3 regions of the Bradyrhizobium sp. WSM4872 genome follow, and region 2 is predicted to be linked to each of the others. Evidence: riboswitches for the same ligand, from Rfam matches in the RefSeq annotation. Region 2 holds a riboswitch; each other region holds the start of a gene.
What was found. Region 2 has a riboswitch for cobalamin ahead of metE (5-methyltetrahydropteroyltriglutamate--homocysteine S-methyltransferase). Riboswitches for the same ligand answer to the same signal wherever they lie in the genome.
Positions count from the first base shown of each region.

Region 1: it holds a riboswitch for cobalamin, as region 2 does, so the genes downstream of both, AC0L3C_RS09220 (TonB-dependent receptor) here and metE (5-methyltetrahydropteroyltriglutamate--homocysteine S-methyltransferase) in region 2, are expected to answer to the same signal.
Region 3: it holds a riboswitch for cobalamin, as region 2 does, so the genes downstream of both, AC0L3C_RS09200 (energy-coupling factor ABC transporter permease) here and metE (5-methyltetrahydropteroyltriglutamate--homocysteine S-methyltransferase) in region 2, are expected to answer to the same signal.

Region 1 is NZ_JBVVPT010000005.1:39,039-42,308, forward strand. Features, by position in the region: gene cobT (nicotinate-nucleotide--dimethylbenzimidazole phosphoribosyltransferase) at 1-1,015, shown strand, start outside; gene AC0L3C_RS09215 (histidine phosphatase family protein) at 1,016-1,588, opposite strand; cobalamin riboswitch at 1,661-1,862, shown strand; gene AC0L3C_RS09220 (TonB-dependent receptor) at 1,980-3,270, shown strand, end outside.
Region 2 is NZ_JBVVPT010000014.1:85,546-88,815, reverse strand. Features, by position in the region: gene metE (5-methyltetrahydropteroyltriglutamate--homocysteine S-methyltransferase) at 1-1,289, opposite strand, end outside; cobalamin riboswitch at 1,389-1,588, opposite strand; gene AC0L3C_RS20020 (4Fe-4S binding protein) at 2,370-2,573, opposite strand; gene AC0L3C_RS20015 (EAL domain-containing response regulator) at 3,151-3,270, opposite strand, start outside.
Region 3 is NZ_JBVVPT010000005.1:35,536-38,805, reverse strand. Features, by position in the region: gene cobF (precorrin-6A synthase (deacetylating)) at 1-570, opposite strand, end outside; gene AC0L3C_RS09200 (energy-coupling factor ABC transporter permease) at 616-1,293, opposite strand; cobalamin riboswitch at 1,331-1,550, opposite strand; gene cobA (uroporphyrinogen-III C-methyltransferase) at 1,596-2,327, opposite strand; gene AC0L3C_RS09190 (cobyrinate a,c-diamide synthase) at 2,324-3,270, opposite strand, start outside.

The sequences.
Region 1 (3,270 bases), on a different contig from region 2:
CTCCGCAGTGCATCGCGAGGCGGCGGTGGCGCGGCAGGCGCAACTGACCAAACCGGCCGGCGCGCTCGGCCGGCTCGAGCAGCTCGCGATCGAGCTTGCAGGCCTGCAAGCGACCGAGCAACCGCGCGCGGCGCGGGTGCCGATCATCATCTTCGCCGGCGATCACGGCGTCGTCGCGCAGGGCGTCTCGGCCTATCCGAAAGAAGTGACCATCGCGATGCTGGCGAATTTCGCCTCCGGCGGTGCCGCGATCTCGGTGCTCGCGCGTGAGCTAGGCTCCAGCCTTCAGGTTATCGACGCCGGCACGCTGGCGCAGGAGGAGATGGCTGGAATCGTGACCGACAAGCCGCGCAACGGCACGCGCGATTTCAGCGTCGAAGCTGCGCTCACCCCCACGGAGCTGGCATTTGCGTTCGAAGCCGGCCGACGTGCAGTGACCCGCGCGCAGGCCGGCCAGCCCGATCTTTTGATCTTCGGCGAAATGGGCATCGGCAACACCACGACTTCGGCGGCGATCGCGGCCGGCTTGCTCGGCGTGAGCGCGGAGGAGATCGCGGGCAGCGGCACCGGCATCGACGCGGCTGGCCGTGCGCACAAGGCGCGGGTGATCGACGCTGCGATCGCGCGCCATGGCATTGCAGGCGCTTCGCCCGAAAAGATCCTGTGCGCCGTCGGCGGTCTCGAGATCGCGGCTATCTGCGGTGCTATTATCGCGGCTGCACAGCGCCGCATCCCCGTGTTGATCGACGGCTTTATCGTGTCGGTCGCGGCGCTGGCGGCGGCGCGGCTCAACCCGTCGTGCCAGCCGTTCCTGCTGGCCTCGCATCAGTCCGCCGAGCAGGGGCATCGGCTGGTGCTTCGCGCGCTCAACGTGCAACCGCTGATCAGCCTCGATCTCAGGCTCGGCGAAGGATCGGGCGCGGCCATCGCGCTGCCGCTGGTGCGGTCGGCCTGTGCGCTCCACAACGGCATGGCGACCTTTGCGCAGGCCAATGTGCCTGACCGACCGGCCTGATCAAGTCGTCTGCTGATTGACACAGACGACGCGCCAGCCGGTCGCGAGCCGGTCGATCCGGGTCAGCGACAGCGGATCGATCACGAAGCGGAGCGCCGCTTGAGGCGTCAGATCCAGCGCGATGCACAGCGCCGCGCGGATCGTGCCGGAATGCACGACGAGCGTTGCAGCCCCGGCGCCGATCTTCGACAGACCCAGCCGGACCCGCGCGACCTGATCCTCAAAGCTTTCGCCGCCCGGGGGCCGTCCGCGCGCCGGATCGTTCCAGAACCGTGCATAGGCCTCGCCACCGGTCGCGGCGAGTTCGTCATGCCGACGGCCGGTCCAGTCGCCAAAGTTCTGCTCGCTGAATTCGTCCAGCTGCAGCGGCTCGAGCCCCAGCGCGCGGGTCGTCTCGATCGTGCGCCGCGACGGGCTCGCATAGCTCGCGGCGTCCCGCGGCAGGCGCTGCCGCAGCGCCTCCAGCTGCGCGCGATCGCCGAGATCGGCCGGCGCGTCCGCCGCATGGATCGTCCCCGTGACGCCATCGACGGGCGCGTGTCGTATCAGCCAGAGGAAGGTCTCGCCTTCCATGCTTATCTCCAGGGAAATTGGTCGCCGTGGCACTAACGCGGCAACTGATACATTGACTCTGTCTGGATCGTAATCCTAGATGCTCGCGACGGTTTCCCCGAGAGGGGATGAAAAGGGAATGCGGTGCGGGGACATTGTCCCCAATGCCGTGGCTGCCCCCGCAACTGTAAGCGGCGAATCTTGCGTCACGTGCCACTGGGTGTCTCGGTCCCGGGAAGGCGACGCAAGGTACTGACCCGCGAGCCAGGAGACCTGCCGTCAGCCGTGGTCACACGCGAAGATGTCGGTCGGGGAGTACAGACATTCGGCTTCATCGGAAGGCTTATAAGCCCGAAGATGGGACCTTGGTTCGCTGTGACGTGCCACTGACGTCATACCGAGGTCCAAGACCGTGTCTCCTGTTCGTATTGTACGACCGCGCGCGTTCCTGCTCGCATCCGCCGTGCTGACATCCTTTGCCGTGCTTGATCCGCCCGCCGCGCTGGCGCAGCAGGCCCGCGAACCTCTGCCGCCGGTCGAGGTAACGCCCGCCCAATCCCGCAAGCCGGCCAAGCCCGCCGCGCGGGAGGCGCAGGGCCCGCGCCGCGCGGCTGCGCGCAGGCCAACGGTCGCATCTGTAACGCCTAAGCTTGTCGTGCCGACCGCGGCAGCACAGACGCCGCTCAACACCAATGCCGTTGCGGAAAGCGCCTCGCGCCTTGGCCTGACCGTGCGCGAAACGCCCGCGACCGTGGAGGTGATCTCGGCCGCAACCATGCGCGAGCAGGGCTACCGCACCGTGTCCGACGTCGCGCAGGGCGCGGTGGGCGTCACATCCGGCGACAATCCGGCCGAGCCTTCGGCTTTCTCCATGCGCGGCTTCACCAACAGCCAGATCAACACGCTCTACAACGGCATCAAGATCGGTCCGCAGAACATGACCTCGCGGATCACCGACACGGCCAATCTGGAGGCCGTCGAATTCCTGAAGGGTCCGGCGTCGCTGATGTCAGGCGAGGGCGCCGCCGGCGGCGCGATCAACTTCGTCACCAAGCAGCCGCACACCGGTCCGATCCGGAACGAGGCGGATTTCTCCTGGGACTCACTGAACTCGTTCCGGGCGCATTACGGCTCGGGCGGCAGCACCAATGTGCAGGGGCTCGATTATCGCTTTGACGTCAGCCGTTCCTCGCTCAACGGCTTTGCCGACGACACCAACACCAAGACGCTCGACGTGTCGGGCCAGCTCAACTACCGCATCTCCGACAGCCTCAAGGTCTGGGGCGCCATCGAGTACCGCGAGGATCGCTCGAAAGCCTATTGGGGCGTGCCGCTGGTGCCGATCGCCTTCAGCGGCTCGCATGCGACGACGGGCATCGTGTCCGGCAGTTATTTCAACAAGACTGATCTTGGGGCCGTCACGATCGACGACCGCACCTTCAACACCAACTACAACGTGCTCGACAACAAGAACGTAGCGAAGGAGGTCTGGCTGCGCGGCGGTTTCGAGCTGAAGCTGGCGCCCGACCTGACGCTGAAAAGCCAGGCCTATGGTTACGGCGCAGAGCGCACCTGGTTCAACAATGAGATCGAGGCGTTCAATTCCGGTACGAACCTGGTGGACCGTGAGCGCTTCTATGTCGCGCACAGCCAACGCCTGGTCGGCAACATCACCGACTTGATCTGGGATGCGAATATCGCCG
Region 2 (3,270 bases):
CGCTGGGTGAACGCACTGCGACGGCGACGCATGCTATCGTCGATCGCGGCCATTCGTCCGGCGACGTTCGCACTGTGGATCTTCGGCGATGTTTCGCGGGTGACGGATGCATCCTCTGAGAGCGTGAGTTCATCGGCCACGTCGGCAGCATAGCCAGCCAGCGCTTTGCCCAATATCGAAAGTTCCTTGATCTTCTGCACTGAGAACGCCAACCACGTCTTCAGATTGGGATCGAGATCGATCTCTAGTTCAATGTCGGTCGGAACATGTAGCAGCGAGCAGGAGGGGGCAATCTGAACACGGTCCCTGCCCAGTTTTTTGACCATAGGAGCAAGTTGGTCGAGTAGCGCCGGCAGATTAGAGCGCCACACGTTGCGACCATCAACGACACCGAGCGAGACCACGAGATCTCTACCTGCTCTGGCGACAATCGCGTCCAACTGGTCAGGTGCACGAACCAGGTCGACATGAACCCCGGCAACGGGCAAGGCCAATACTGTTTCAAGATTGTCGCCGACACCCCCGAAGTATGTGGCCAGCATGATTTTAAGGGTCGGCACGGCCTTAGCGAAATGAGCATAGGCCCGGCGGACAGCGGCCCGAGATGCTTCGTCGACGTCCATCACTAGGCATGGCTCGTCGAGCTGAACCCATTCAGCGCCGCGCGAGGCTAGTTCGCGGAGAACATCGACATAGACGGGGAGGAGTCGATCAAGCAGCGACAGCGGATTGAAGGCGGGATTTACGCTTTTGCCGAGCTTCAGGAAAGTGACTGGGCCCACTAGGACGGGCCGCGTCTGATAGCCGAGGCTTCTTGCCTCCTCATATTCCTCGATCGGCTTCCGAGAGGCATACTTAAAGATCTGATCCTGGTGAAATTCCGGCACCATGTAGTGGTAGTTCGTATCGAACCACTTCGTCATCTCCTGTGCGGCTACGCCGGGCCCATGCTGAGCGTGACCACCGTCTTGAGCGCCACGCGCCATGGTGAAGTAGGTTTTGAGCGACACAGGACCTTCGTTCCAGCCGTAAACGTCGGGAATGGCGCCGACCATTAGGCTGGTATCGAGCACATGGTCGTAGAGCGAGAAGTCATTCGAAGGAATGACGGTCGCACCGCGGGATTTCTGCCGTGCCCAATTAGCGGCACGAAGTCCACTCCCCGCCTCGAGGAGCTCGGCTTCGCTGGATTTTCCCGCCCAGTAGCTCTCGAGCGCGAATTTGAGTTCGCGTCGTGGGCCGATGCGTGACGTCCCCAGTGTGGCAACGGGAAGCGAAAGGATTGACATAGCTTAGACCCCATGTTGGGGCAAAGGCCATGGCGGACGCAGACAGCGAACATCGCGTGAGCGACAACTGCTTGGCGCACACCGGGACGCCCCGCCCGTGGACGATATCTTGTCGAGGCAGGTCTCCTGGCTCACGGGTCGTCGCTGCTGTCCGGCCTTCCCGAAGCCGCATGGCTTCAGTGACTTCGTTGGACAGCGGCTCGCCGCTTACAGTTGCGGGGGCAGCGCCGGCATTGCACCGGCTTCCCTCTTAGCTCCAGATCAAACGAAATCCGGAGACCGCGACGGCTTGAATTATGCGCACGAGGATCGATGCGTCAACCTACCGATTCTCGCTGCGATATTGCCCAAGCGATTACGAGCGCACTAGGCGGGCACGACGGTCTTGCTCGCGGCCTGGTGAACACGCCCGGATCTGTCGAGGCTCCGCTGTGAATGCATTCGCTCCTTGCTCGCGTAAGGGTTGAGCTCCACGACCGGAACGAACCCGGGCCGCTTTCGGTATCTGTGTGATCGCGAGGAGGCGACCTTTTCCGTCAGCAGCTTTTCGAACCAGCGCGTCAGGAAGGTGCGATCATCTCGGCCGGCATCCGTTTGGTCACAGCCCACGAGGCTCCCTAGACATTTCGAAAGCCGGATTGCTCCAGGACCGCACGGATGATCAGGTCGGCTCCTTGGTGTTCGGCGGCCCGACCAGGCACGAGGTCGTCCGCCTCCGTGAGGTTGGCCAAGATGATCTTCTCGGTGCAATAGGTGTTCACGTGCTGAGCGACTTTTGCGCCGGCTTCGATGCGTCCGTGGCCGCTCGACGCCGGTCTGCCTCGCCTCGACTCGCGGCCAGCGATGATAGGCCTTAACGCGGCCACTGAGCATCGAGGGCCTTGTCCTTGTTCGTGACAATTTCGACGGTGTCCTCCGACAGAGCCCTTTGAGGGGTTCCTCGGAGTCGCTCAGCGTCTTAAGCTCATAACGATGTTAATCGACCTCGATGCGCCCCATGCGGTCGTGGTCTCCTCAAGGTCCCACATCTACAACTTCGTTCGCGAAATCGAGCGATGAGGCCTTTTGGTCGCGGGCTGCCTATCCTGTCTTGGACGGGACACAGGTGTCAGGGACCGGACAGACCACCGCGCATTGCGGCGTGTCGCAATGGCCCTCGCACTCCGTACATTTTTTGGCATCGATAACGTAAATGTCGCGCTTCAGACTGATCGCCGCGTTGGGACACTCGAACTCACATGCGCCACAAACGGTGCATTGCGAAGCGACGATCTTGTAAGCCATGCCTTCCGACTCCTTAGGCGAGCGATGCCATGGGCGATCCCTTTCAAATGCCGTGCCAAACGCAGACGCGCTCAATGTTGGGCAATTTGCCCAATTCGGCTGTCCCGGGTCTGAGACCATGTTGCATCTGCGACAGCAACAGCTCGCTTCAATTTCAGGCTACGAGCCCTCGGGCCCTCTTGCGAGAGTCAGTCGCGACTTGACGCTGGAAGCGTCCGTCGGTTTGTTTGGCACGTCAGCGCGGGGGCAAGCGAGGCTGACGCTTCCTCAACCGGCGGCGACAAAAAACCGCCAACGGACGCAGGTCTACGTTGGATCTCGGCAAACCTCCGGTCACACACCCCGACTGGAGGTTTGTGCAAGCCTCGCTCATGGCTGCAACGCTAGCTGCGCGGAGGACTCGCTGGAGGCTTGCCAAAACGGGCTTGTGGTATAACAAGCTTCGGAGGGAAATGAAGTGGCGGCGGGACGACCGACACTGGCCCTGCAGACCGAATTGCACTCAGCCTCATGCCTGGTGCCGAGTAGGCATGGCGGTGCTCATGAGCGTCGCTTGGCCGCACTCAGCCACTCGCAACTATTTTAGACGAGCTGGAGCAGGGTTGAAAGATGACTGTGCAAATTGCTTCAGTGGCATGGCTTTTCCGAACAGATGGCCCTGCGCAAGGTCGAAGCCGAGTTCGGCCACAGCGATTAG
Region 3 (3,270 bases), on a different contig from region 2:
GAACGCCGTGCCGCCGTCGAGCATCACCACCACGGTGTGGACACCCGCCGGCCAGCCGCCATCGCGAAAGCGGCGTCCCGTCGTGACCAGAAACGGCTCGCCGATGTCGTTGAGCGGCAGCGCATGCGCCGCGCACAGCGCCTGGATCGAGGTGATGCCGGGCACGACCTCGATCTCGGGCAACGGATTGAGCCGCCGCGCAATGCGCAGCGAGGAGTCGTAAAGCGAGGGATCGCCCCAGATCAGCAGCGCGACCTTGCCCTCGCCTTCGAGATGATCTGCGATCGTCTGCGACCAGGCAGCGGCGACGGCATCGTGCCAATCGTCCACGCCCTTGCGATAGTCCGCTTCAGCGGCGTCGCGGACGGGCAGATCGAACTCGGCAATATGGGTCGTGTCGCTGGTGAGCACATCCGCGCAGATCGCCTGCCTGAGATCGGCGAGGTCGGATTTGGCAGTCCCCTTGCGCGGGATCAGGACGAGATCGGCCGCGTTGATGGCGGTAATCGCGGCACGCGTGAGCTGCTCGGGATCGCCGCAACCGATGCCTATCAGGGAGAGCGTGAGCATCGTAGCTGCGAAGGGCGGCCATAACGGCCGCCCATTCGCGTGTCTCTAGGCCGCGTTGTGCAAACGCGGAGTGACGAGGCCGGCTGCGGTGACGCCGCGCAGCGACTTCGCCAGCGCCAGCACGCCAAGATCGGCGAGCGGCTCGATCACGATGACGAGCGCATAGGACGCCGCGAAGGTGGCGATGTTGGCGAGGTTAGTCGCGCCGAAGCCCGATCCATAAATCGCCCAGAACGCCACCCAGGCGATGACACCCGCCTGATAGGTCGTCGAAAGCGCCAGCGCCTGGCGGTACTTCAGATCGACATAGGCCGTGTTGCGCGAAATAATTCCCGTGGCGATCGCCTGGATCCCGAACAGCGGCACCAGCAGCGTGGTGACGTTCATGCCATATTGCGGCAAGTCGGGCGGCTCGAAGAAGATGCCCTGGAACAGCAGGCCGAACGCGAGGCCGAAGGCCGCAGGCGCAGCTCCAAACAGCAGGAACAAGGTCGAGCCGAGGATGAAGTGCACTTCGGAGACGCCGACCGGGAAGTGCGGCAGGATCTCAAAGAAGATAAACACGAGTCCCGTGGCGGCGAGCGTGCGCGCCGCGAACGAAATGATGCCCTGCTCGCGCACGGTCTCGACCGCGAGCTTCAAGGCAACACCGCCCACGGCGATGCCGGTTGCGTAACTCAGCACGAGCTTGGCGTCCGAGACTAGTCCGGGTTCGATATGCATGGCTCAGATCCTTCTTGCCGTCACACCCGACGGCCTTGGCCTCAAAACGTGCACGGCCGGTCTCCTGGCTCGCGGTTCACTGGGAGTCTCCGGCCTTCCCGCGCCTTGCGGCCCAGTGGCTGATCGAAGTCCCTCACCGCTTACAGTCGCGGGGGCGGCTGGGGTTTTGGGCGCCGCAACTGGGTCCGCCCATCCCCATTCCCGATTATGCTCCGGCGCTTTGCGCCGCGTCGAGCACCATGCGTCTCCTGTGTGCCCCTTTCGCCAGCCGGGCGTCAAGGGGCGAAGGGCTGCCGAGAGCGTCATGACGGATAATCCCCGGCCAGCGCGCCGAACAGGATGACGGCCGCCGTGGAGGCCGCCCCGCCCCGCGCAAGCTGCTCGGCAAGTTCAGAAATGGTGGTGCGGACCAGCCGCTCATCGGGACGGCCGAGCGATTCGGCAAACAACGCCGGCGTGGTTGGGGCGAGGCCATGCTCGATCAATTTCGCGACAAGCGCCGGAAACGTCCGGCGGCCCATATAGACTACGGTCGTCGCCTCCGGATCGGCCAGCGCCGCCCAATTGAGGTCTGGCGGCAGCTCGCCGGTGACGTCCGCGCCGGTAATGAACTGCACCCGGCGCGAGGTATGGCGCCGGGTCAGGGGAATCCCCGCCTGAGCCGCAGCGACGCAGGCCGTGGTGACACCGGGAATGATCTCGTAGCGGATGCCCGCTTCCCGCAGCGTCTCGAGCTCCTCCTCGAGTCGGCCGAAGATGCCGGCATCGCCCGACTTCAATCGCACCACGCGCGCGCCTGTCACGGCATAGTCGACCAGCAGCCGGTTGACATGGTGCTGCTTGGTCGAGGGGCGTCCCGCCCGCTTTCCCACCGCGACGAGATTGGCACCGGGCCGGGCCAGATCGAGGATCGCGCCTGAAGCAAGATCGTCATAGAGCACGACGTCGGCCTCGCGCAGGCGCGCGGCACCCTTGAGCGTGAGGAGCTCGGGATCGCCGGGGCCGGCGGAGACGAAGGAAACAAAACCGCTCACCGATCCTCCGCGATCAGATGGAAGAACGTGCCGGTGGCTTGTCCCCGCCGCGAGCCGGTCTCGGCGATGACCGCGCCTGTCGCGTCGTGCACGACCGCCAGCGGCGTGTCGGGTTGCGCCAGGATCGTCGAATAGTGGAATTCGTGGCCACGCAGGCGTGCGCCGGCCTGATGACCCGGCATCGGCGTGGCAAGCTCGGCCAGACGATAGCCCAGATGCATGCGGCGTTTGGCAAAGCTCGTCTCCAGGCCGAGCAGCCCGGTCATCTCGTGGCTGATGCCCTCGGCGTCGGTCAAAGCGGTGCCCAGCACCATATAGCCTCCGCACTCACCGTGCACCGGGCGCGTTTCGGCGAAGGCGCGCAATCCGCTGCGGAAGCGCGCATTGGCCGCGATCTTGCCGGCGTGCAGCTCGGGATAGCCGCCAGGCAGCCAGCACACATCCGCGCCCGCATCGGGGCCTTCGTCAGCCAGCGGCGAGAATGTCGAGATCTCTGCGCCCGCCGCGCGCCACGCTTCCAGCATATGCGGATAGACGAAGGAGAATGCAGCGTCACGGGCGAGCGCAATGCGCTGGCCGGGCGGCGTCACGTTGACGCCGCTTGCGGCAGGTTGCGGCGACCAGGTGGCAGCCGAACGCAGCACTGCGTCGAGATCGACATGCTCGGCGACGAAGCGCGCGGCCTCGTCGATCAGCTTGCCGATTTCCGCCTGCTCCTCAGCCTGGACCAGCCCGAGATGCCGCTTCGGCAGACTGATCTCGGCATGGCGCGGCAGCGCGCCAAACACGGTGATGCCGGCGTCCAGCAGCGCACGTCGCACGAGGGCTTCGTGGCGCGGGCTGGCAACGCGATTGAGCACGACGCCTGCAAGGCGCACACCGGGACGGTAGTCACGAAGGCCAGCGGCGATCGCCGCCGCCGTTTGCGCCTGTCCCGAGGGAT